4 regions of the Brevibacillus halotolerans genome follow, and region 3 is predicted to be linked to each of the others. Evidence: riboswitches for the same ligand, from Rfam matches in the RefSeq annotation. Region 3 holds a riboswitch; each other region holds the start of a gene.
The links. A riboswitch is a leader RNA that binds a small molecule or an ion and turns the genes downstream of it on or off. The one in region 3 is predicted to bind cobalamin.

Region 1 (5,828 bases), on a different contig from region 3:
TTAGTGAAAATAAAAGCGGTTTGTTACAAAAAAATATTCGTAAGAACGTGAAAAGGCACGGTTTTTTATTATGGAAAAAGTTACATAATTGTGAAATTAAGAAAAAACTATCGAAATTTTGCTCTTTCATTCCCAGTTGCTTACTAGAAGTAAAAACATTACGTTATACTGAGGATTGAAGGCTAGGAGGGATCGTGGATGAAAGAGGAGTTCTGGAAGGCGATAGTAGAATGCGATCCAAATTATGATCAACTATTCTTTTATGGCCTTAGCACGACGGGTATTTTTTGCAAGCCGTCATGCAAATCAAGGACACCCAAAAGAGAGCATGTGAAGATTTATTATGCGGCGTCCGATGCCATTGCTGCAGGTTTTCGTCCTTGCAAGCGTTGTAGACCATCTGAACCAACCTGGAAATCAGCGGAAGAAGATGCGGCGACCCGTTTGCTAGAGATGATTCACGATTGCTATAACCAACCCGTAACTCTGCGTGAAATGGCGTCACGTCTCTATGTGAGTCCTTTTTATTTGCAGCGTTGTTTTTCTCGTTGTATGAAGATAACGCCAGGGAAATATTTAACGCGCATCCGAATAGATGAAGCGAAGAAGCAACTACTAGAAACAGATCGAAATGTTTCCATGATTGCAAGCAGAGTAGGTTTTCGTAATAGTGCCTATTTTGCCGCTGTTTTTCAGAAAGAAACAGGTTGTACACCTACTCAATACCGCTTACAGCAGAAGAAACAGGGAAAAACAGGGACGACACGCTAAGTGCATCTGCTGTATAACGGGAGAACATACATATAAAAAAAGAATGGAAGAACAGAGTTGAAAGCGTTTCTGTATGCTTGCAGAAACGCCTTTTTGTACGAGGAAAAGACAGATAAAAAGCACCTCCTGTCATGTTGCGAGATTCGCAAACTAAGAGGTGCTTTTTGTCGTGTCTACATTTTTACCTTCTCTCACCCATGATGCGCTCTAAAACATAATCGACTGTTACAGCTAATATGCCAACAAATAAGGGAGTTAATGGTGTTAACAAGACACCAGAAATCCATGTGGTATTCACGAGATAAAAAATGAAGGTCGTTGCTAAAATTTCAGGTATCAATTTCCAATTTCTTGAGATATGTAGTCTTTGCATTATGTATAAAAGGACTGGTTCAAGAATTAGTTCGTACAGCATTAACATGAAAAAGGAGACGACTGCAAAGGAAACGAGTGTCCAGAAATCAGATTTGTCGACAAACATAGGAAATAGAGTGCCGACTGTCCAGAGAATCGTAACCAATAAGAACACGACGATAGCGCTTGAGAATAAAACCAGCAAAGTTGCAATAGCGATAGCTAGACCATTAATCCAGAATCCGCCTTGCTGTCGATCCCCACTCGTCACAGCGCGTCGAAATAAAAAAAGTCCCGCTGTCGCACACAAGCCCACCAGTATGGCAAAAGTCATGTGGTTTGTCATATGTATCATCACCTACTATAAAAATAATACGTAGCAGGTGAGGGAAATGTTACAACAAAGCGGGGAAAAATGTAACCTTTTTGTAACCGTTCGAAATATGCCAAAGTTTACTCGACCCAGGTTGTTTTTTGAGTGATAGGCTTTCGAGCAGTTCGAGGTGTGGCTTCATCAGTTGGATAGCCAATAAATAAGGAACCAATTACTTTTTCTTGATCAGATAGGGACAAGAAGGCTTTGAGACGTTCATCTCTAGCTAAACCTACACCACGTGTACGCCATACAAAACCTAGACCTAGCTCAGAAGCCATCAGCCACATCGAATGAATAGCGCAGCTTACAGCATAATCATTATCAAGCGAAGAAGCTTCGTCGCCTTCTATGATTTGGGATGTAGCGACTATAATGAGAGGGGTGGCCAGAACATTCTTCATGGATTCTTCTACTAAATGAGGTTTGGTAGGAAAGCGTTCAAGCAAGAAATCCTGAGCTAGCTGGTTAAACCGTTCCTTAGCAGCGCCTCGAATGACATAGAAGTGCCAAGGCTCTCGCAAGCGATCATTGGGTGCTAATATAGCTGCTTCTAGAAGCTGCTCGATCTTTTCTTTTTCTACAGGGCGACCATCGTAGGCGCGTATAGCTTGACGTTGTTGTAAGGTGTGTAAGAGGGACATGTTTTAACAACCTTTCTATAATATGTTAATTATGATACTGTATATTCAAATATATTTTCCTCTATGCATAAAAATAGAAGATTTCTAATAGTATGTCAGTATACGATCTTCTTTCACCTCTTGTCCAGTCCCGTGTGGGCTAGACAGAAAAGTATGGACAATAAAATGCAAATTGGATTATGATAGAACTAATCACATAAGCTTGGGAATAAAGGAATTGTTACATGAGAAACGATTCACATGGGGAAGTTGGTGAAAATCCAACACGGTCCCGCCACTGTAATTGGAGAGCCCGTTTTTGTCACTGGATATTATAAATTTTCAGAAGACGAAAAGGAGCAGAATATTCCAAGAGTCAGGCTACCCTCTTTATTCTAACAACACCGTCAGACCTACGGCAGATGGGGAGGTGTTATGAGAGCAGTTTTGCTACAGAAGGGAATATTCCTTTCCAAAAAATAACAAGCTCATCATAACAGCACTTCTCACGTAAGTCAGACGGGGAAGCGCTGTTTTTTTTATTGTATAAAAATGTAAGGTTGATTGCAAATAAGGATAGGGGGCTTGGAGTAGATGGAGAAAGGAAAAATTCTACTAATTGGCTTTGGACCAGGACATCATGATCACATTACGCATCGGGCAAAAGAGGCTATCCTAGAATGCGAAGTGATAATTGGCTACAACACTTATGTAGATTTAATTCGAGAGCTTATTTCAGACAAAAGTGTCGTGCGTACTGGGATGACAGAAGAGGTTAGCCGTGCTCAAGAAGCGGTAAGATTGGCTGAGTTAGGTCAAGTTGTTGGCGTTATTTCTAGTGGGGATGCTGGGGTATACGGCATGGCCGGACTAGTTTATGAAGTCCTAGTCGAAAAAGGCTGGACAGAATCTACTGGGGTGAAGGTAGAGGTTGTACCTGGAATTTCATCCATTCAGTCTTGCGCGTCTTTATTGGGTGCTCCCATTATGCATGACGCTTGCACAATCAGCTTGAGTGACCATCTTACACCGTGGGAAACGATTGCTAAGCGTGTAGAAGCAGCTGCTTCTGCTGATTTTGTCATTGCGCTGTATAACCCGCGCAGTGGTCGCCGTACACGACAAATTGTAGAAACACAACAAATATTATTAAAATATCGTTCTCCTGAAACGCCAGTAGGAATCGTAAAGAGCGCCTATAGAGATCGAGAACATGTTGTAATTACAACACTTGCAGACATGCTACAGCATGACATTGGAATGCTGACAACAGTAATCATCGGGAACTCGACTACCTTTGTTTACGACCAAAAAATTATTACTCCGCGCGGATATCAACGTAAATATACGTTAAATCGCATGGATCAACCGTTAAAACCTCATGAACGCTTGCAGGAGAAGGCAGAGCCTTGGGCGCTTCACAGCCAGCCTCAGAGTGGAAATCCGGTATCTGAGTCATCTTCTGTGCAAGAAGTGGCTGTAGCGACTTCACCGCAGGCTACAATACAAGAAGCTCAGGTTTCTGATTCCGCACCATCAGCGGCGATGGAAGCCCTTTCAAATCCCAGGCAATTCTCAAGGGAAGTAGAACAGAATTCTTTTCAGGAAGAGACAGAGAGCTTTCAAGCTCCTAAACAAGCGGTAAAGGCCTTTCAATTAGCGATGGAAGCGCTTGCGTGCGTTGATGAAAAGACAGCCTTGGAGTTAAATCAGGGTATCACTCCACCACCTCGCCCGTTTAGCGGAGTTGTTGATATTTTAGAGCTAGGCGTTTCGCCTGGTGTAGCTCGTAAGAATTTTACCTCTGAACAAATGCGTCTATTGGCCGATTTGACCAAGGATGGCGGAGAAATGATGTACAGCATTGAGCATCAAATTATTCTTCGCTTACCGCAGGTAGATCCAGAGCAGGTCACGCAACAATTAAGAGCAGTTGGCTTTCAATTGTTTCCGATCGGGGCTAGTGCGCAGGTGAAAGCTTGTGATTTTTGTGATTTAGAAAAGGATGAATCGATCCCTGTAGCTGAGGAATTAGGTAGACGATTAGATGGTCTAGCTGTGCCAAAGGATTTAAAAATTGGCTTTAACGGCTGCGGAATGGCTTGCTATGGTGCAGTTATGGAGGACATTGGTCTTGTATACCGACGTGGCGCATATGATGTGTTTTTAGGTGGCAAGCGTATCGGACGTAACGCTCATCCTGGACAACGTATAGCTGAGGGAGTTCCAGAAGAACAGATTATTGGACTTGTAGAACGGATTGTGGATGAGTATAAGACAAAAGGTCATATCGAGGAACGATTCCATAAATTCTTTAAACGTACAGGGCAGGTACTTGAATACCGCTATCAGGAATTCGTAGCTCCATTGCAGATCGAAGAACCGTGTGGAGATTAAGGGGGGGAATTTTTTGAACGGAATACTTTTTATCGGTCATGGTAGCAGAGATGCCGAGGGAAATGAGCATCTTCTACAGTTTACACAGCGAGTTACTGAATTGTTACAGGAACAAACAGACGTGACACTGTATGAGACTTGTTTCTTGGAGTTAACCAGACCAACCATTATGCAAGGTGTGCAAAAAATAGTAGAACGTGGAGCTACCACTGTAGCAATGGTACCTTTAATGCTGTTTCAAGCAGCCCACGCTAAACTGCACATCCCGCATGAAATAGACGAGGCTAAGGCGAAATATCCCCATGTAGATTTTCGTTATGGGCGCCCCATAGGTGTGCATGAGGACATGGTGCAAATTTTGCGGGATCGCTTACAAAATACAACTGCCTATACTCCACTAGAACCGGCTAACAAGGATAGTGCCATTCTTTTAGTAGGTCGTGGTAGCAGTGATTCAGATGCAAACAGCGATCTTTGTAAAATAGCCCGCTTGTTATGGGAGAGCACAGGGGTAGGTAACGTTGAAGTGGCGTACATGGGCGTTACCTATCCGACAGTGGAAGAAGGATTAGTCCGTTGTGTAAGACAGGGAGCTAAGCAGATTTATGTCCTTCCTTATTTGTTATTTACGGGTATCCTGTTAAAACGTCTAGAAGAAAACTTACAACAGTTTCATCAGGACTTCCCTGATATACATGCCTCGATGAGCGAGGCATTAGGCTTCCATGAACTGCTAGAACAAATTGTAGTAGATCGTTCTATAGAAGCATTACAGGGACGGGCATTAGCCAACTGCGATCTTTGTCAATTTAGAAAACTTGCTGTATTCGATCATCATCACCATCACGACCATGATCACGACCATGATCACCATCATGACCATGATCACCACCATGATCACCATCATGACCATGATCACCACCATGATCATGATCATCACCATGCAAACGGACATAGCCATACCCCTGTAACCCAAGATGGGCATACAGCCTGTAGCAAGGAGTCTCAGGCTACAGAAGCTGATGATAAACGGGGGGTACGTGTATGATCCTGTTTTTGGCAGGGACAAGTGATGCACGCGAATTGGCTGTCCTTTTGAAGTCTACTGGTGTTGATCTACTGGCAACGGTTGTTACCGATTCTGCCGCTAAAAGCTTGGAGGACGAGGGAATTACGACGCGAGTAGGAAGACTACCACTAGCGGATATGATTGCCTTAGCCAAGGAACAGAAGGCTACAACCATTGTGGATGCAAGTCATCCTTTTGCAGAAGAAGCATCTAAAAATGCGATGGCTTGCGCAGAAGAATT
Region 2 (5,828 bases), on a different contig from region 3:
AATAATGGTTTGTGCTTGTTCGGCAGATTTTGTAAAAGCTTGCTTTGCTTGTTTATTTTGTGTACTTAATGCAAAGGTTTCTAAATCGGCCTGTGCACCTTTTAAGCTAGCCAGGGTTTGTTTTACTGAAGAAGCTACTGTCATCGATATCACCTCCTGATTTAGTATGTCTCTAACTCTTTGGTTTAAATACAACTGCGCCTAAAAAACCAAAAATAATGGCTGCCGAAATACCTGCACTGGTTACTTCAAAAATGCCCGTAATAATCCCGACAATACCATCCCGTTGCATTTCTTCCAAAGCCCCATGTACTAGAGCATTCCCAAAACTTGTAATGGGGACCGTAACACCGGCTCCGGCCCATTTGATTAACGGTTCATACCAACCTAGTCCATCCATAATAGCTCCAACTACCACTAGGGTAGACATGGTATGAGCAGGTGTTAATTTGGCAACATCCATCAATAATTGACCGATGACACAGATGATGCCTCCAACAATAAATGCCCAAATAAAGATGCTCACTCATTTCCCCCCCTCTCAATAGCTACAGCGTGTGCTACACAAGGAATCGATTCATTTTGTTGAAAGCTGAGCGGCGATAGTAGGGCGCCTGTTGCTACAACCAAAATTCGGTTCCATTCCCCATTAGCTAACCGGTTTAGCAAATGACCATATGTAACAGTGGCACAGCATGCACAGCCGCTACCCCCAGAGAAAACCTCCTGATTGTCGTGATAAATTAATAATCCACAATCTGTAAAGGCTTCGTCTCGAATGGAAAATCCATGCTTTTTCAAGAGTTTTCCTGCGATCGAATGGCCAAGTTTTCCAAGGTCGCCCGTAACGATCAAATCATAATAATCAGGCCCAATCTGCATATCTCGAAAATGAGCTTGAATGGTATCTACTGCCGCGGGAGCCATAGCCGCCCCCATATTTTGGGGATCAGTTAGTCCCATATCAACAACTTTACCAATCGTAGCAGAGGAAACCCTCGGACCTGTTCCTTGAGGTGCAACCACGGCCGCTGCGGCACCGGTTACCGTCCACTGTGAAGTGGGAGGCTTTTGTGCACCATACTCTGTGGGATAACGATACTGTTTCTCAGCAGTTGAATTATGGCTACAAGTACCCGTAAGTACATAATTAGCTGCCCTGCTATCTATCAATTGAGCTGCTAAAGCTAATCCTTCCATAGAGGTTGAACAAGCACCAAATATCCCTAGATAAGGTACCCCAATCGTACGTGCTGAAAAGCTTGAGGAGATGATTTGGTTCATTAAGTCCCCTGTAATGAGGTAATTGATATCTCCTTTTTGCAAGCTAGCTCGTTTGACAGCGAGGTCAAAAGCTTCTTCCATCATCATTTTTTCGGCCTTTTCAAAGCTGTCTTGCTCCAGCCAGGTATCACTATGAAGAATATCAAAATCATTCGCAATTTTTCCTTGTGCTTCAAAAGGCCCACCAACTGTTGCCGTGGATAAAATCGTTGGTTTGCTTGGAAAAATCCATGATTGATGTCCCTTTAACATCTCAAGATCCTCCTACTGCAAAAGTAAAAAACCATTTTATTAACGCGATGAAAAATGCGGCAACTACACCAAAAACGATAACAGAGCCTGCTAATTTAAACATGTTGCCGCCCACACCAAGTACATATCCTTCACTTTTGTGTTCAATAGCTGCTGAAGCAATCGAATTGGCAAAACCGGTAACAGGCACAGCGGTTCCCGCACCTCCAAATTGTGCAATCTTGTCGTAAACACCAAAACCAGTTAGGAGAACAGAAATGGCGATTAGGACAGCAGAGGTTGGGTTTCCAGCGCTTTTTTCATCAAAGTGAAAAAAGTGAATGAAAAAGGTTTGAATAAATTGTCCAAGTAAACAAATCAAACCACCAACCCAAAAAGCCCGAATGGTATTTTTAAGCACAGGTCGTGGAGGTTCTAACGCTTTTGCAAAGGCTTGATATTCGATTTGAGTTGCGGTTAATTTACTGTTTTTTGTAGCCATTGTTAACTCCTTTATTGATGTAGTCAAAGTTAATTTGGAATACAAAGCCAGTTTTTATACCTGACTTTTATATATAAAAATCAACAAAGTAACACAATCTAAATACATAGAAGGATTAGATGTTACTAGGGAGGATATTTATGCCTGAATTCTGGGAGATTGTTTTTAGATCAATCGTTACGCTTTTTACTTTATTGTTCTTAACCCGTTTAATGGGAAAACGCCAAATTGCCCAAGCCACTTTTTTTGAATATATTGTAGGTGTTACGATTGGCTCCATTGCGGGATTCATTTCAGCTGACGTCGATGACAGGTTTTTGAACGGATTCGTTAGCATGATCATTTGGGCCCTTATTCCATTTCTTTTCAGTTATCTATCGGTCAAAAGTAAGACAGCGAGCGATATAGTTGAAGGAAATGCTCGTGTACTGATCAAAGATGGAAAAATTATGGAGGACAATCTCAAGAAAGAGAATTATACAGGTGAGGAATTGTTAGAACAATTGCGCCTAAAAGATGTATTCTCGATTGCAGATGTTGAGTATGCACTATTAGAGCAGAATGGTCAGATTAGTGTCCTGCTCAAAAAAGAAAATCAACCGCTTACTGCCAAAGATCTGAATATCCAAGGAGCTCCAAGCCGAGAGCCTCAAACGGTCATTTTGGATGGGAATGTCATGTTAGAGCCTTTAGCAACCACAGGATTGTCGAAAAGATGGCTCCACACAACTCTCAATAAGATGGGAATACCATTGGAAAACGTTTATATAGGACAAGTAGATAGTTATGGGCAATTGAATGTAGATTTATATGATGACCAGATTACTGTACCAGTCCCTCAGGAAAAACCATTGACGTTGTCTACGTTGAAAAAATGCCAAGCAGATTTGGAGACTTTTTCACTTGAAACAAAAAATAACATGGCTAAAAAGGAATATGAAAAGGGGGCTCAAAGCTTAAAAAAAATAATAGAAGAGGTAAAACCTTTTTTACAGAGCTAATAAGGGATCGATACAGAAGCCTTTATAATAGAAACTTTGTCCAGACAAGTTACTAAAATTATCAAGAGGCTAATGCTTAGGCTACATGACAGGAACTTGGTAATGGCAGGGGGAAATTTGATTGGGAAGGTAAGCTATCCTGAATTGGATAGCTTTTTTGCCTTTCTATTACATTCAAGGAAAGATAGAAACGAAGAGTGGTATAAAATGAGAAAGAAAGAAATTTTGGTATAAATTAAATAACATAATTAACATTATGTGAACAAACAACTGGACCGATTACTACTAAACTACAAACATTACGTAAATATTTTACAAAGTTCTTACAAACCTATCACAAATTCACCATTACCTTGCCATGTTCCACCAAATCGTGTTACACTCACAAACAATTACAACTGATTTATAGCCATGTTACGGTGTTTGATTTCAGGATCAGACTTAAAAGGGAAGTTCGGTGAAAATCCGATGCGGTCCCGCCACTGTAAATGAGGAGCAACATCCGATACACCACTGTTCACTTTTGCAGAGAATGGGAAGGGAGGATGCTTGCGAGGATTCATGAGCCAGGAGACCTGCCGTAAGATGTAACACTCCCACGAGGATGGGCAGGTGTTTGGGTAGGTCGTATGATGATAGTGTACATACACCTATAGGAATTGATTTGTCCAAAAACCCAAGCATCTGTCTCCTTTTGGAACGGATGCTTTTTTGTGCGAATCTTTAAGGAATAACATGTTAGCGGGGCGTAGAGGTCCAATTACGGTGCCACCTGCACTTGAAGCTTGGGTGGTCACCGAGTTAGTAATTTCATTTCGTTACTTTGTTTTACATAGGGGGGAGAAGCATGCAACAAACCGCCACGACAGCCCCAAGGTCAGTAAACAGCATCGGTACGCAATATACAAAAAATTGGATAGCGAAATTGATGGGAAGCGGCGTGGTATTATTTTTATCGCTGACGGTTGCAATCATGCTGGGACCAGTACAAATAGACCCAGTTATCGTTTGGAAGGTCATAGGCTCACATGTTCCTTTTGTACAACAATGGGTAGGGACAGACGTGTCTAACGCGCAGATGCATATTGTTTGGGATATTCGACTGCCACGTGTTTTATTATCTGCGGTTGTAGGTGCCGGGCTGTCTATTGTTGGGATAGCGATTCAGGCATTGATTCGTAATCCTTTAGCTGATCCATATATCTTAGGCGTATCATCAGGGGCATCGGTGGGAGCAACAGCAGTGCTGTTATTTGGTAGTTTGGGAGTATTTGGTTCGTATGCGCTTTCTTTAGCGGCCTTTTTAGGTGCTTTGGCTTCCGTTATATTGGTGTTTCTTTTGTCTTTGGTTGGCGGAAGGGTGCAGCTAATACGTCTCTTGTTAGCTGGAATAGCTGTGTCTATTATGTTGTCAGCGCTTACTAGTTTTTTTATTATGCTGGCACCAAGAGCGGAAAGCCTTTCAAGTGTGCTGTACTGGATGATGGGAAGCTTCACTCGTGCCAAGTGGGAGTCACTTGTATTGCCAACGATTGCAGTACTTTCGTTCTTTATATTTTTATGGGTAAATGCACGCAATCTAAATTTGTTGATCCTAGGGGAAGAAACCTCTACGCTACTTGGTCTACATCCAGAAAATATGCGTAAGATTCTACTGATTACGATTTCTCTCGTTACAGGCTTACTGGTTGCTGTAAGCGGTAGCATTGGCTTTGTTGGTTTAATGTTACCCCATATCTTTCGCTTGTGGGTGGGTTCTGATCATAGGAGACTAATCCCTCTTTGTGCCTGTGGTGGAGCGATTTTTATGATCTGGGCGGATGTATTAGCTAGACTAATCATTGCCCCTGAAGAATTGCCGATAGGAATAGTCACAGCGCTTTGCGGCGGTCCATTTTTTATCTGGATGCTACGTCGTCGGGCGTATACGTTTGGAGGAAGCTAATGTGCCCACAAAATTAGACGTAGACAAGCATGTTGAGTTAAAACAAGTTGGATATGAGATCCAAGGGACATGTATCTTGCAGGATATAGATTTACACGTACAAAAAGGAGAATTCGTAGGCTTGCTTGGCCCGAATGGTAGTGGTAAATCTACTCTCCTTAAGCAGGTATATCGGACTCTATTACCCACTACAGGCAGTATCTATTTACTGGAAAGAGAGCTTGGTCAATACCAACAGAAGCAATTAGCAAAAGAACTAAGTGCAGTGGTTCAAGAAACGCAGATTCAATTTGATTTTAGTGTATACGAGCTTGTACTGATGGGCCGTTCTCCACACAAGAGTATGTGGGAGCAGGAGAATAAGCATGATCTAGCGTTAGTAGAGCAAGCTCTAGCTCAAGTTGGCCTACAGAACATGGGTGATCGGAGTTATCTGAGTTTATCTGGGGGAGAAAAGCAGCGCGTCTTATTAGCAAGAGCAATTGTACAAGAGACCGATCTGTTACTATTGGATGAACCGACTAATCATTTGGACATCCATCATCAATTAGGGATGCTCAAATTGCTGAAACAACAGCAAAAAAGCGTACTGGCCGCTTTACATGATTTAAATTTGGCCGCTATGTTCTGTGATCGTCTTTATATGCTAGAAAAAGGAGTTATCGTTTGCTCTGGAACTCCACAGGAAGTTCTTCGGCCTGAAATTTTAGAACGAGTGTACAAGATTCAAACAGAAGTAACCGTTCATCCAGTTACAGGAAGAGTGAACATTCATTATATGATCCCAGATCAGGTTATTTGTTGAATAAAGGAAAAGGTAGGAAAACAAGATGAACAAATATACTATGCAAAGCTCCACTACCAA
Region 3 (5,828 bases):
AAGACAAAGACACTCTTTTCGCATATAAGAGAAAAGAGTGTCTTACTCATAGTGGGGGATATATCTTCAACCACATTTGCTAATAACTAGAGATTGGGTAGCAAAGCAACCAGCTAGCTGAGAATCGTGCCGTCAGTATGAGGAAGCAAATGAAGTTTATTTACTAAAATGATTCGCGATCGATTGAAACACAGAAAAATTTTCATCATGATAATCAGCTCTACCGTAATCAGGGTCAGCGCTGGTTTTGACGATTACTACGTTGGCCTTTGGATTAACATAGATGAATTGTCCATAGACTCCAATAGCGCTGTAGGAACCATCTGCGGGATCAGCCTCCCACCATTGGTATTGGTAGCCTAACACTCCCTTAGGGTCGTGATTAGGCTGAGGCTTTTCTATCTGTGTGGACTCTTGCACCCACTTTTTTGAAATGATTTGTTTTCCGTTCCAAACTCCTTCATGAAGATATAAGCTTCCAAACTTAGCATAATCCCTAATGGTTGCGTTTAGACCCATAAAGGATAGCTCTGTGCCAAGGCGATCGGTACTCCAGTAAGCATTAGATTCCATTCCAAGAGGCCCCCAAATTTTCTCCTGTAAATATTGGGACGGAGGATTGCTTGTAACCTTACTGATCAGCATGCCGAGAACCTGTGTATCAATGCTGATATAATGCTGAAAGGTTCCGGATGGCCGCTGAGATTGTAGCCCCAGTGCATAATCATTAATCGATTTATCGAATAGAAATGTCTTATACATCATCATGTTTATATCTGAGAAGGTGGCGTCATAGTCTTCATCAAAGCTAACTCCAGAAGCCATTCGCAGAATATCCTTAATCGGTACACCATCGTAGCCGCTGCCCTTCAATTCTGGGACATAGTTGGTGATCGGATCATTTACATTTTTAATGAATCCTTCATCAAGAGCGATACCAACAAGTGCAGAGATAAATGACTTAGCCACTGACCAAGAAGTAAACCTTGTTTGTTCATTTATACCATTTTGATAGAATTCCTTCACGATCTTATCATCCTTGAGCACTAGTAATCCATTCGTCTTTGTTCGTTGCAAAAAGTCTTCAATAGCTAATGTTTGATCTTTGTATGTATAAGTTTGGGGCAACTCTTTTTGTAATGTATCAAAATGGAAAACAGGCTGCGATGCTTCTATAGCGCGACTTGGAAAAATATTGTCCATGCTCTGAAAATTATAGCTAAGCTTATCCTTATTCAGCACGTGAATAATGTTCCAATTCCGAATTACTGCCCATATGAGGAGAAGTAATATAGCAGCAACAACGATACTTATGCTATACCACCATATTTTCTTTTTCGATAGTTGTTTACTCTTCAAGAAATACCCTCCTTTATTTACCTAATTATGGTATTTCATTTGATTATAAGATAGCGGGATATTCTTGTTCAATATATTGGGTTTTTATCCTGTTTTTAGAATATGAGGACTTATGATTTTACATTCATTCGTTTATTGCTAAACAGAACATGAAGCGGCTATTGGTTATTTTTTGTTTAGAGAGTGTATATACATGTACAAGAAGTTCAACATGATAATATCAAAGCAATAAAGTCACTACAGATATAAAATTAATAATTGTAATTTTTTAGACTATTTGTTATGTTTAAGCTGAAAATCAAATAGGTGTAGAAACAGGTGCAGATAACCTTCGTTATTTGCTTAAAAGGGAAGTTCGGTTAGAATCCGACGCTGTCCCGCAACTGTAAATGAGAGCTATTCGAAAAAATGCCACTGTTTTCATTCAAATGAAAATGGGAAGGTTCGAATCGCGATGATCATGAGCCAGGAGACCTGCCTGTTTTAGCACACACATCAGTTCCTACGAGGATAGGAGGTGTTACGTGCGAGCGATGAAACATGTGGTATTTTAAGATTTTTACATGTTTATTTGAGTTTTTCGCTTTCGCCCATTAACAACAACTTTCTTTTAGGAAGTTGTTTTTTTGCGTGTTGCGCTGCTTTGAAGTCTAGGAGGGATTTTTTGTTTGGGACAGTAGGATATTTCAGAAATTATTTCAACACAGCAATCATGAACAATCTAAGTTTAGAAAGTCCTAATTCGCTAGAAGTCATTTATGGTCTATTAGGGAATGAAATCAAGCGACAAGACGTTACAGAGGAAGTCAAAACAGATTACTATCGCAACCTTGAAAAAGCCTACAAGCTAACCAAAGAACAGTTATTTGGAATGGAGGAAGAAGAATGAACGAGCTTGAAAAATTTTCTCCTGGGCTAGACGGTGTGGTGGCTACAGAAACAAGCATTTCCTACCTTGATACCATACAAGAGGAAATCGTGATTCGGGGTTACGATCTGATTGAGCTTTCTAAATCCGTTAGCTATGTCGATATTATTCATCTTTTACTGGAGGGACGGCTTCCCGATCAGGCAGAGAAAAACTCTTTGGAAACAAGCATGCTAGAGCGAGATGAATTGCCTAGTGCGGTGTTTGAGGTTTTAAAGCTGTTGCCTGAGCAGACACACGCTATGGATGGCCTGCGAACAGGAATTTCCGTTCTGGGAGGGTATGATCATCGAATTGACGATCGCTCCATGCTTGTTAATAAGGAGCGGGCTTATCGGTTATTAGGTCAAGTTCCTAGCATAGTGGCTAATAGTTATCGGATTCTGACCAAAAAGGAGCCATTCCATCCAGACAAAAATGTACCGTATAGTGCTAACTTTTTCTATATGGTCACCGGGAGAAAGCCATCGCCGATTGAGGAAAAAATATTTGATCTGTCTTTGCTTTTGTACAGCGAGCATGAGATGCCGAATTCCACGTTTACAGCAAGGGTCATCGCTTCTACGCAATCGGATTTGTACGGAGCTTTGACGGGGGCGGTTGCTTCCTTGAAGGGTAGTCTTCATGGGGGAGCAAATGAGGCTGTTATGCACTTATTGCTAGAGGCAGGGACAATTTCCAAGTTCGAGGAGATGTTACGTACCAAGCTGTCCAACAAAGAAAAGATAATGGGATTTGGTCACCGGGTCTATATGAAAAAAATGGACCCGAGAGCGACAATGATGAAAGGAGCCTTACAGCAGCTATGTCATATAAAAGGGGACGATCTTTTATACCACATGTGTGAATCCGGTGAGAGGATTATGGAGAGGGAAAAGGGACTTTACCCGAATTTGGACTACTATGCAGCGCCTGTGTATTGGATGCTTGGGATTCCTATTCCATTGTATACACCTATCTTTTTCGCTGCGAGAACAGCAGGAATTTGCGCACATGTTCTTGAACAGCACGCACAAAATCGTCTATTCCGGCCACGTGTAAAATATGTAGGCGAGCGGCATGTTTTTTGAGGTAGGATTGGGAATTTTATGTGAAGCCAGCAACGCCTACATGATGTTCTGACCAACATCACGTACCATGATAAATAATTTTAAATAGAAAGGGAAGGATACTTTGTTAAAAAATATGGAGATTAACAAAACGGATGAGCTGATCGAGCAAATTACAGATTATGTTTTACATAAGAGGATTACGAGCTTGGAAGCATTTGAGACTGCTAGATATGTCCTGCTGGATACACTTGGATGTGGAATTTTGGCATTGAGCTATCCTGATTGCACGAAGCTGCTGGGACCTATTGTTCCGGGGACAGTTGTTCCCAATGGATGTAGGGTGCCAGGTACATCCTTTGTTCTTGACCCAGTGAGAGGCGCTTTTAATATTGGTTGTATCATTCGTTGGCTAGATTACAATGACACGTGGCTGGCGGCAGAATGGGGACATCCATCAGATAATCTGGGAGGGATTTTAGCTGTTGCTGATTATATAAGCCGTGTACGTATCTCGGAGGGGAAACAGCCATTAACGATGCATCAGGTGCTGGAGGCGATGATTAAAGCACATGAAATTCAGGGAGTGCTGGCATTAGAAAACAGCTTGAATCGAGTCGGGCTTGATCATGTTTTGTTTGTTAAAATTGCAACAACAGCAGTGGTAGCACAGATGCTAGGAGGAACCCGGGAAGAAATAAACAACGCATTATCAAATGCTTGGCTTGATAATAGCAGTTTACGGACATATAGGCATGCTCCGAATACAGGATCACGTAAATCCTGGGCTGCTGGCGATGCAACTAGCCGAGGTGTTCAGCTAGCTATGATGGCCTTAAAGGGAGAAATGGGATATCCAACAGCTCTTACTGCACCAGGCTGGGGATTCCAGGATGTTTTGTTCAATAAACAAGAGTTAAAGCTAGCTCGACCCTTGGATGCCTATGTAATGGAGAATGTGCTGTTCAAAGTCTCCTATCCAGCCGAATTTCATGCACAAACAGCCGCGGAATGCGCAATCAAGCTTCATCCGGAGGTAATGGCTCGTTTTGGTGAGATTGACAGCATTACAATCACAACACATGAATCAGCTATTCGAATCATTGATAAGGTAGGTCCATTGAATAATCCAGCAGACCGGGATCATTGCTTGCAATATATTACGGCTATCGGCTTGCTATTTGGTGATATTAAAGCAGACCATTATGAAGACCTAGCAGCATCAGATCCAAGAATCGATATCTTACGTAATAAGATGGTGGTTGTTGAAAATAAACAGTACAGCATTGATTATTTAGAACCGAGTAAGCGCTCGATCGCAAACGCTGTTCAAGTGCATTATAAAGACGGGTCTTCTTCTGAACAAATAGAATGCGAATATCCATTAGGGCACCGCTTCCGCAGGGGAGAAGCCATCCCTAAAGTCATTGAAAAATTTGTTGAAAATGTAAGGACACATTATTCACAAAAGCAGGTTCGTAAAATAAAAGAAGCTTGCATGGATTCAGAAAGGGTAAAGAGCATGGCCGTTACTGAATTTATCGAATTATTTTTACTATAGAGAGGGGCAAACGAAATGGCTTGGATTGTCGATCAGCCGTCATCACAAGCTGAATTAGCGAAGAAATTCAGGAAACTGATGAATGCGCCCGATCTTTTGCAAATTCCCGGCGCACACGATGCGATGGCGGCTCTTATGGCGAGGCGGGCGGGGTTTTCAGCGCTCTATTTATCTGGTGCAGCTTACACGGCCAGTTGTGGTTTGCCAGACCTAGGAATCATCACGTCTACTGAGATAGCTCAACGGGCAAAGGAATTGATACGCGCAACTGATTTACCAGTATTAGTAGATATAGATACAGGATTTGGCGGGATTCTTAATGTTGCCCGGACTGCTAGAGAAATGCTAGAGGCTAATGTTGCCGCGGTGCAACTAGAGGATCAGCAGCTTCCCAAAAAATGTGGACATTTAAATGGCAAGAAGCTTGTGACGACAGAAGAAATGGTCCAGAAGATTATCGCGATTAAAAAGGTAGCGCCAACGTTAGTACTTGTCGCACGTACTGATGCTAGGTCAGTAGAAGGTTTGGACGCAGCGATAGAAAGGGCACGTTCTTATGTGGAGGCTGGGGCAGATGCCATATTTCCCGAAGCACTAGAATCAGCGGAGGAGTTTCGTATGTTTGCCCAGCGTATATCGGCACCTTTACTAGCAAATATGACTGAATTTGGGAAAACTCCTTATTATACAGCAGAGGAATTCGCTAAGCTGGGGTACCGCATGGTTATTTATCCAGTAACGTCGCTTAGAGTGGCGGCTAAGGCATACGAGCGTGCTTTTCAAGTGATGAAAAAACAAGGTACCCAAAAAGGTGAACTAGCTAATATGCAGACTAGAAGCGAATTGTACGAAGCTATTTCATATGAAGAGTTCGAAGCGTTGGATAAGGAAATAGCGAAAACGATTTTAACCAAAGAACAATAGAACACGG
Region 4 (5,828 bases), on a different contig from region 3:
GGAAGTCAGCCGAAATGAATTTTGTAGATAAGTAGCTGAAAACAGATGCGATAATAAAAAGAAACATATTATCCATCTTTCTCATATATCTTTAATTAAAGATACTTAAAATAAAACATATTCCTGAGGAGGAAAAAGAAAATGAATGCAGGACTTTTACTTATTCGATTAGTTGTGGGACTTTTATTTATTGGTCATGGTACACAGAAATTATTTGGATGGTTTGGTGGGCATGGCTTAAAGGGAACAGCGGGTTGGTTAGAATCAATCGGTGTGAAACCCGGCTTGTTAATGGCTTTCATGGCAGGAGCCAGTGAGATTGTTGGAGGATTGCTCTTTGCATCTGGTGTGTTTACTTGGGTAGGTGGAGCATTAATCGCTGTTACTATGCTGATCGCTATCTTTACTGTACATGGAAAAAATGGATTGTGGATTACTCAGAACGGTATGGAATACAATCTGGTATTGCTAGCGGTAGCTATCGGCGTTGCGTTGATTGGTCCAGGTGCATATGTATTATTTGCATAAGTTTTGCCTAAGGACGGACCTGAAAAGAAAGGTATCCAGATTCACGTACTCTATTGTATGATAATGAGGGATAACGTAAACTATGCCGCAATTATAGGTCTAAATAAGTGTGATTAGAAAAGAACTGACAAAGAAAAGCAGAATGAATTCGGTACAAAAAGCAAGGGGAGCGAGTTAGTGTAGAGAAAACGCTTTTTCTCCTCCCCTGTAACAATTTCGATACATACATGAGATGAGGGAGTTTACATGAGTGAATTTACAAGCCTAGTGAAAAGTCGACGTTCCGCAAATAATTTCGTTGAAGGGGTAGAAATTACCCGACCCGAGCTTGAAGAGATCTTTACTTTGGCTAAATATGCTCCTTCTGCTTTTAATCTTCAGCATACACATTATCTTGTCGTAACGGATCCAGCCTTGAAAGAAAAAATTTATGAATCCTGCAAGCAGTATAAGGTGCATTCAGCTTCAGCGGTCATATTGGTGTTGGGCAATCGTTACGCTTATCAAGCAGTGGAAAAAATAAACGAGGGAATGCATCATCTCGGAATTTTGAGTAAACAAGAGCTAGATCGTACCGTTGAGACTGTGACGGGGATATATGAGGGTAAGGGTGAATCCTTTATGAAGGAAGAAGCCATTCGTAATGCAAGCCTTTCTGCGATGCTGTTCATGCTATCTGCGAAAGATAAAGGTTGGGATACGTGCCCAATGATTGGATTTGATCCAGGTGCTATTAAGGAAATTTTAGAAATTCCTGATGGATATGAAACAGTCATGATGATTACTATCGGAAAAGAAAAGCTCTCAAGCCAACGTCCACGCGGCTATCGTAAGCCGAACGGAGAGTTTGTAAGCTACAATGGTATGTGATTTCTATGAAAACATTGCTAAAGCTGTTAATGGGACATGCTGTGGCAATGTTTTTTTACTATAGAGGAATTGGCGCTTTTTATAGATGAACCTGATCCTAGATGCATCCTCTTAAGCCTTTCTGGACAAAAGTGTTCCATCTTATGAGTGGAATTATAGAAGGGCTTTAATTTCATATAGCGTAAACGTGGAATAACGAATATAATTTGTTCTAGGTAAACTTTTTGTCCTACTTTCAAAATAAGGATATAAAGTGAATATTTCCAAGGAAAAACTACATATGGTAGTGGAATAGGTGTATTTGTTTCATAACGGATACTTAAAAGGGAAGCCGGTGTAAATCCGGCACGGTCCCGCCGCTGTAAGGGGGAGTCTTATGCAAATATGTCACTGGATCATATCTGGGAAGACGCATGGAGATGATGAACCCAAGTCAGAAGACCTGCCTATTCTAGAAATGCTGTTAGACCTACGGGGAGATAGGGAGGTGTTTTGAATGCTAAAAGACCGATGTGATGTGTTCATAAACGATAGGCATTTCTGACCTTTTTAATCTGGTTGGTAATGTTTTTTTGTTTTTTAACATTTTTAGAATAATTAAATTATATAAAAGGTGATAAAAATGTATTTGAAACGGTCTGCATTTATTACTTCTTTTGTTGGACTAGTAGCGCTGCTAACAATCATTATCGCTGGCTGTGGTAACACAACAAAAGAAGGAGAAAATAGAGCAACTCAAGATAGTTCAAAAGTTCTTACGTTTTCCTGGTCTGGAGATATCGGAGACGTAAATCCTCATACCTATTTTCCGAATCAATGGTTCTCACAAGCTATGGTATATGAATCTCTCGTTTACTACGGTGAAGGCGGGGAGCTTAAACCGTGGCTGGCCCAAAGCTGGGATGTATCGAAGGATGGAAAAGAGTATGTGTTTCATCTAAGAAAAGATGTTACATTTTCGGATGGATCGCCGTTTAATGCTACAATCGTGAAGAAAAATTTCGATACGGTTTTAGCTAATGCTCCCCAACATGAATGGATGGAATTAATAAATCAAATTAAAAGTACTGAGGTAGTGGACGATTTTACGTTTAAATTAATTTTGAACAAGCCATATTACCCAACTCTTCAGGAGCTTACGTACATCAGACCTTTACGATTTGTAGGAGAAGCTGCCTTTCCTGATAGCCAAAACACATTTAAAGACGGGCTCAAGTCACAGATTGGGACAGGTCCATGGGTACTAAGCGAATATAAGAAAAATGAAAGGGCTGTCTTTACAAGAAACGAGAAGTATTGGGGCGAGAAACCGAAAGTCGATAAGGTGATTGTTAAAGTCATACCTGACGGTGAATCGAGAGTTCTCGCTTTTGAGAAGAAGGACATTGATTTGATTTTTGGGAACGGAGTCATAAGCCAGGATTCGTTCCGGTTTCTGAAGGATTCGGGAAAATATGAAACCAAACTATCAGAACCTACGGCTACAAGGGCGTTACTCTTTAATACGAACAGAGAAGCTCTCAAAGAGCGTAACTTACGTCTAGCTATTCAGCATGCCTTTGATAAGCAGGCTGTCATCGATCATATCTTTTACGGCACAGAAAGAAAAGCTGATACGTTATTTGCACCTACCATTCCATATACGAAGATTGATGTAAAACCGTATGAACACGATGAAGAAAAAGCGAAACAATTGTTGGATGAAGCGGGCTGGAAACAAGTAAATGGCAAACCATTTAGAGAGAAGGCTGGAAAACCGCTACAATTGGAGCTGATGTTTATTAGCTCAGACAACATCCAGAAGGCGATCGCAGAATATACCCAAGGTGAGTTTAGAAAATTAGGGATAGATATGAAGCTGACAAGTAAGGAAGAAGAGGATTTTTGGGCTACAGCCAATGAAGGCAGCTTTGATTTATTATTTACGGCAAGCTGGGGTGTTCCATTTGATCCACATTCCTATTTATCTGCTATCACAACACCTTCGGAAGGTGGCAGTCCGGATTACAAAGCTCTATCAGGGCTACCAGGCAAGAAAGAATTAGATAAAAAAATCAAGGAAGTATTAGTAAGTACAGATGAAGCACACAGAAAGATGCTTTATACAGATATTTTAACAACATTGCACGAACAGGCTGCTTACTTACCAATATCTTATCAATCTAATATAGCGGTCTATCATAAAAATCTGAGCGGGGTTCATTTCTTGCCTCAAGAATATGAAGTTCCTTTCACTACCATTGATATGAAGTGAAGTGGGGTTATGTAAAAACGGCAAAGGAGTAGTAAATGGGTTGGTTTATTGTTAAACGTCTCACAAGTTTACTGCCAATATTATTGGGAATTTCTCTGATCACTTTTATTCTGCTCCACTTAACACCTGGGGATCCGGCCGTAGCTTACTTGAGGGCGTCACATATTCCTCCAACAGATGAGGCAGTGGCTTCCCTTCGAGCAGAGCTAGGGCTGGACAAGCCCCTGTATATCCAGTATGTAAATTGGTTAGGAAAAGTGGTTCAATTGGATTTAGGGGTTTCTTATGTGTCGAAGAAATCTATATGGGATGAAATTATTCTCCATTTCTCCCCAACGCTGCAACTTGCATGTGCTTCATTGCTCCTGATTATTTTTATTAGTTTACCTTTAGGAATGTTTTCTGCCCTTTACAAGGGGAAATTAATTGATCAGGTTAGCAGGATGCTTGCCTTTGTAAGCGTCTCGATGCCTGCTTTTTGGCTCGGATTTCTATTCATCTATTTTTTATCGGTAAAGTTAGATTTATTTCCCGTATTGGGAAGGGGAACTTTTGCCCATCTAGTGCTTCCGGCCCTGACATTGGCTTTTCCTTATATAGGTACGTACATGCGCTTGCTTCGCACCAGTATGCTAGAAAATTTGAATGAGCCATTTGTCGTGTATGCGAGAGCGCGAGGGCTGCGAGAAAGTCTAATCATTGGTAGACATGTGTTTAAAAAATCCTTATTACCTGTGTTAACTGGACTTGGCATGAGCATTGGAAACATGCTAAGCGGAGCCGTAATTGTTGAGACCGTCTTTGCATGGCCTGGTATAGGCTCCTTGTTTGTCACTTCTATTTTACACCGTGATTATCCGATGGTTCAGAGCTGTTTATTGTTTATGGGTGTGATCTTTGTCGTCTGCAATCTCCTTGTGGATATTGCATATGCTTTCCTAGATCCCCGGATAAAATGGGAAGGAGAGCAATAAGTGTGTTGAAAAAATTGAAGCAAAAGCTACTGTCGCAAAAGCTCATGATCATTTGCAGCATGATTATCATCCTCATGATACTATTGGCTCTGTTTGCTCCTTTTTTGTCTCCAAATGATCCGAATCTAGTTGATATCACGCAAAAGCTACAAGGCCCTTCCTCGAAGTTTCCGTTAGGGACAGATCATTTAGGCAGATGTATATGGTCTCGACTGATCTATGGAACACGAACCTCACTGGGGACAGCTTTTTTTGTCATGGGATTTACCATGCTAATTAGTCTTCCAGTTGGGATTTTTGCAGGCTATAGAGGTGGTTGGGTTGATTATCTGTTCATGCGAATTTGTGATATTTTCATGGCTTTTCCAAGCTTGCTTCTGTCATTAGCTTTGATTGGAATCCTCGGACCCGGTCTGGGGAATATGATTTTTGCCATGGTGCTTGTCCAATGGGTGTTTTATGCGCGAATCATTCGAGGAATGGTTCTTAGTGTGAAGGAGCAACCCTTTATCTTAGCAGCAAAAGTGTGCGGAACACCAAAGCTGGTCATTGTTCTAAAGCATATCTTACCCACCATTGTATCGCAGGTGGTCGTTTTAGCTTTTATGGACATTGGAGGAGTTGTTTTAGCTATTTCTGGTCTCTCATTTCTGGGCCTTGGCATACAGCCGCCAGGAGCGGAGTGGGGAATGATGATCAATGACAGTAAACCGTTTTTTAGAAATAACCCTTCCTTGATGCTGTATCCAGGGATGATGATCTTACTTGTCGTGATCGCTTTCAACCTGTTCGGAGAAGCCTTGAGGGATGCCTTAGACCTAAAAAGAAACTAGAAGGGAGGATCAGAGGATGGCACAGCACCCCATTTTAACTGTTAACAATTTACATATAGTTGTATCAACACCGCATGGGGTGACTCAGACTGTCAATGAGGTAAGCTTTGAAATAGAGGCTGGAAAAGTGTTTGGACTGGTTGGAGAAAGCGGATCAGGTAAAACGATGACATGCATGTCTTTATTACATCTTTTGCCTGAACAGGCAAAGGTGGTCGAAGGGAGCATCACATTTTGCAATAAAGATTTGCTAACCTGTTCAGAAGAAGAGGTAAGAAAAATACGCGGTAGCGAGATCGCTTTTATTATGCAAAATCCGATGACTGCCTTTAATCCTGTACGTACAATTGGCAGACATTTTATAGAAAC

Region 1: another riboswitch for cobalamin. It lies ahead of cobJ (precorrin-3B C(17)-methyltransferase); the one in region 3 lies ahead of O0550_RS17300 (hypothetical protein).
Region 2: another riboswitch for cobalamin. It lies ahead of O0550_RS15960 (FecCD family ABC transporter permease); the one in region 3 lies ahead of O0550_RS17300 (hypothetical protein).
Region 4: another riboswitch for cobalamin. It lies ahead of nikA (nickel ABC transporter substrate-binding protein); the one in region 3 lies ahead of O0550_RS17300 (hypothetical protein).

Annotation. Positions count from the first base shown of each region.
Region 1 is NZ_JAPTNK010000001.1:519,764-525,591, forward strand. It holds gene O0550_RS02255 (bifunctional transcriptional activator/DNA repair enzyme AdaA) at 199-771, shown strand; gene O0550_RS02260 (hypothetical protein) at 953-1,471, opposite strand; gene O0550_RS02265 (nitroreductase family protein) at 1,579-2,142, opposite strand; cobalamin riboswitch at 2,337-2,528, shown strand; gene cobJ (precorrin-3B C(17)-methyltransferase) at 2,716-4,518, shown strand; gene O0550_RS02275 (sirohydrochlorin chelatase) at 4,532-5,566, shown strand; gene cobK (precorrin-6A reductase) at 5,563-5,828, shown strand, end outside.
Region 2 is NZ_JAPTNK010000012.1:143,910-149,737, reverse strand. It holds gene O0550_RS15985 (DUF1657 domain-containing protein) at 1-144, opposite strand, end outside; gene spoVAE (stage V sporulation protein AE) at 173-526, opposite strand; gene spoVAD (stage V sporulation protein AD) at 523-1,536, opposite strand; gene spoVAC (stage V sporulation protein AC) at 1,538-2,017, opposite strand; gene O0550_RS15965 (DUF421 domain-containing protein) at 2,158-3,018, shown strand; cobalamin riboswitch at 3,419-3,615, shown strand; gene O0550_RS15960 (FecCD family ABC transporter permease) at 3,866-4,963, shown strand; gene O0550_RS15955 (ABC transporter ATP-binding protein) at 4,965-5,768, shown strand; gene O0550_RS15950 (ABC transporter substrate-binding protein) at 5,794-5,828, shown strand, end outside.
Region 3 is NZ_JAPTNK010000014.1:100,173-106,000, reverse strand. It holds gene O0550_RS17305 (serine hydrolase domain-containing protein) at 157-1,359, opposite strand; cobalamin riboswitch at 1,659-1,855, shown strand; gene O0550_RS17300 (hypothetical protein) at 2,024-2,248, shown strand; gene mmgD (citrate synthase) at 2,245-3,357, shown strand; gene prpD (2-methylcitrate dehydratase) at 3,473-4,897, shown strand; gene prpB (methylisocitrate lyase) at 4,913-5,821, shown strand.
Region 4 is NZ_JAPTNK010000003.1:310,524-316,351, reverse strand. It holds gene O0550_RS06395 (MarR family winged helix-turn-helix transcriptional regulator) at 1-35, shown strand, start outside; gene O0550_RS06390 (DoxX family protein) at 142-528, shown strand; gene O0550_RS06385 (nitroreductase family protein) at 775-1,398, shown strand; cobalamin riboswitch at 1,675-1,862, shown strand; gene nikA (nickel ABC transporter substrate-binding protein) at 2,021-3,652, shown strand; gene nikB (nickel ABC transporter permease) at 3,688-4,626, shown strand; gene nikC (nickel ABC transporter permease subunit NikC) at 4,629-5,459, shown strand; gene O0550_RS06365 (ABC transporter ATP-binding protein) at 5,476-5,828, shown strand, end outside.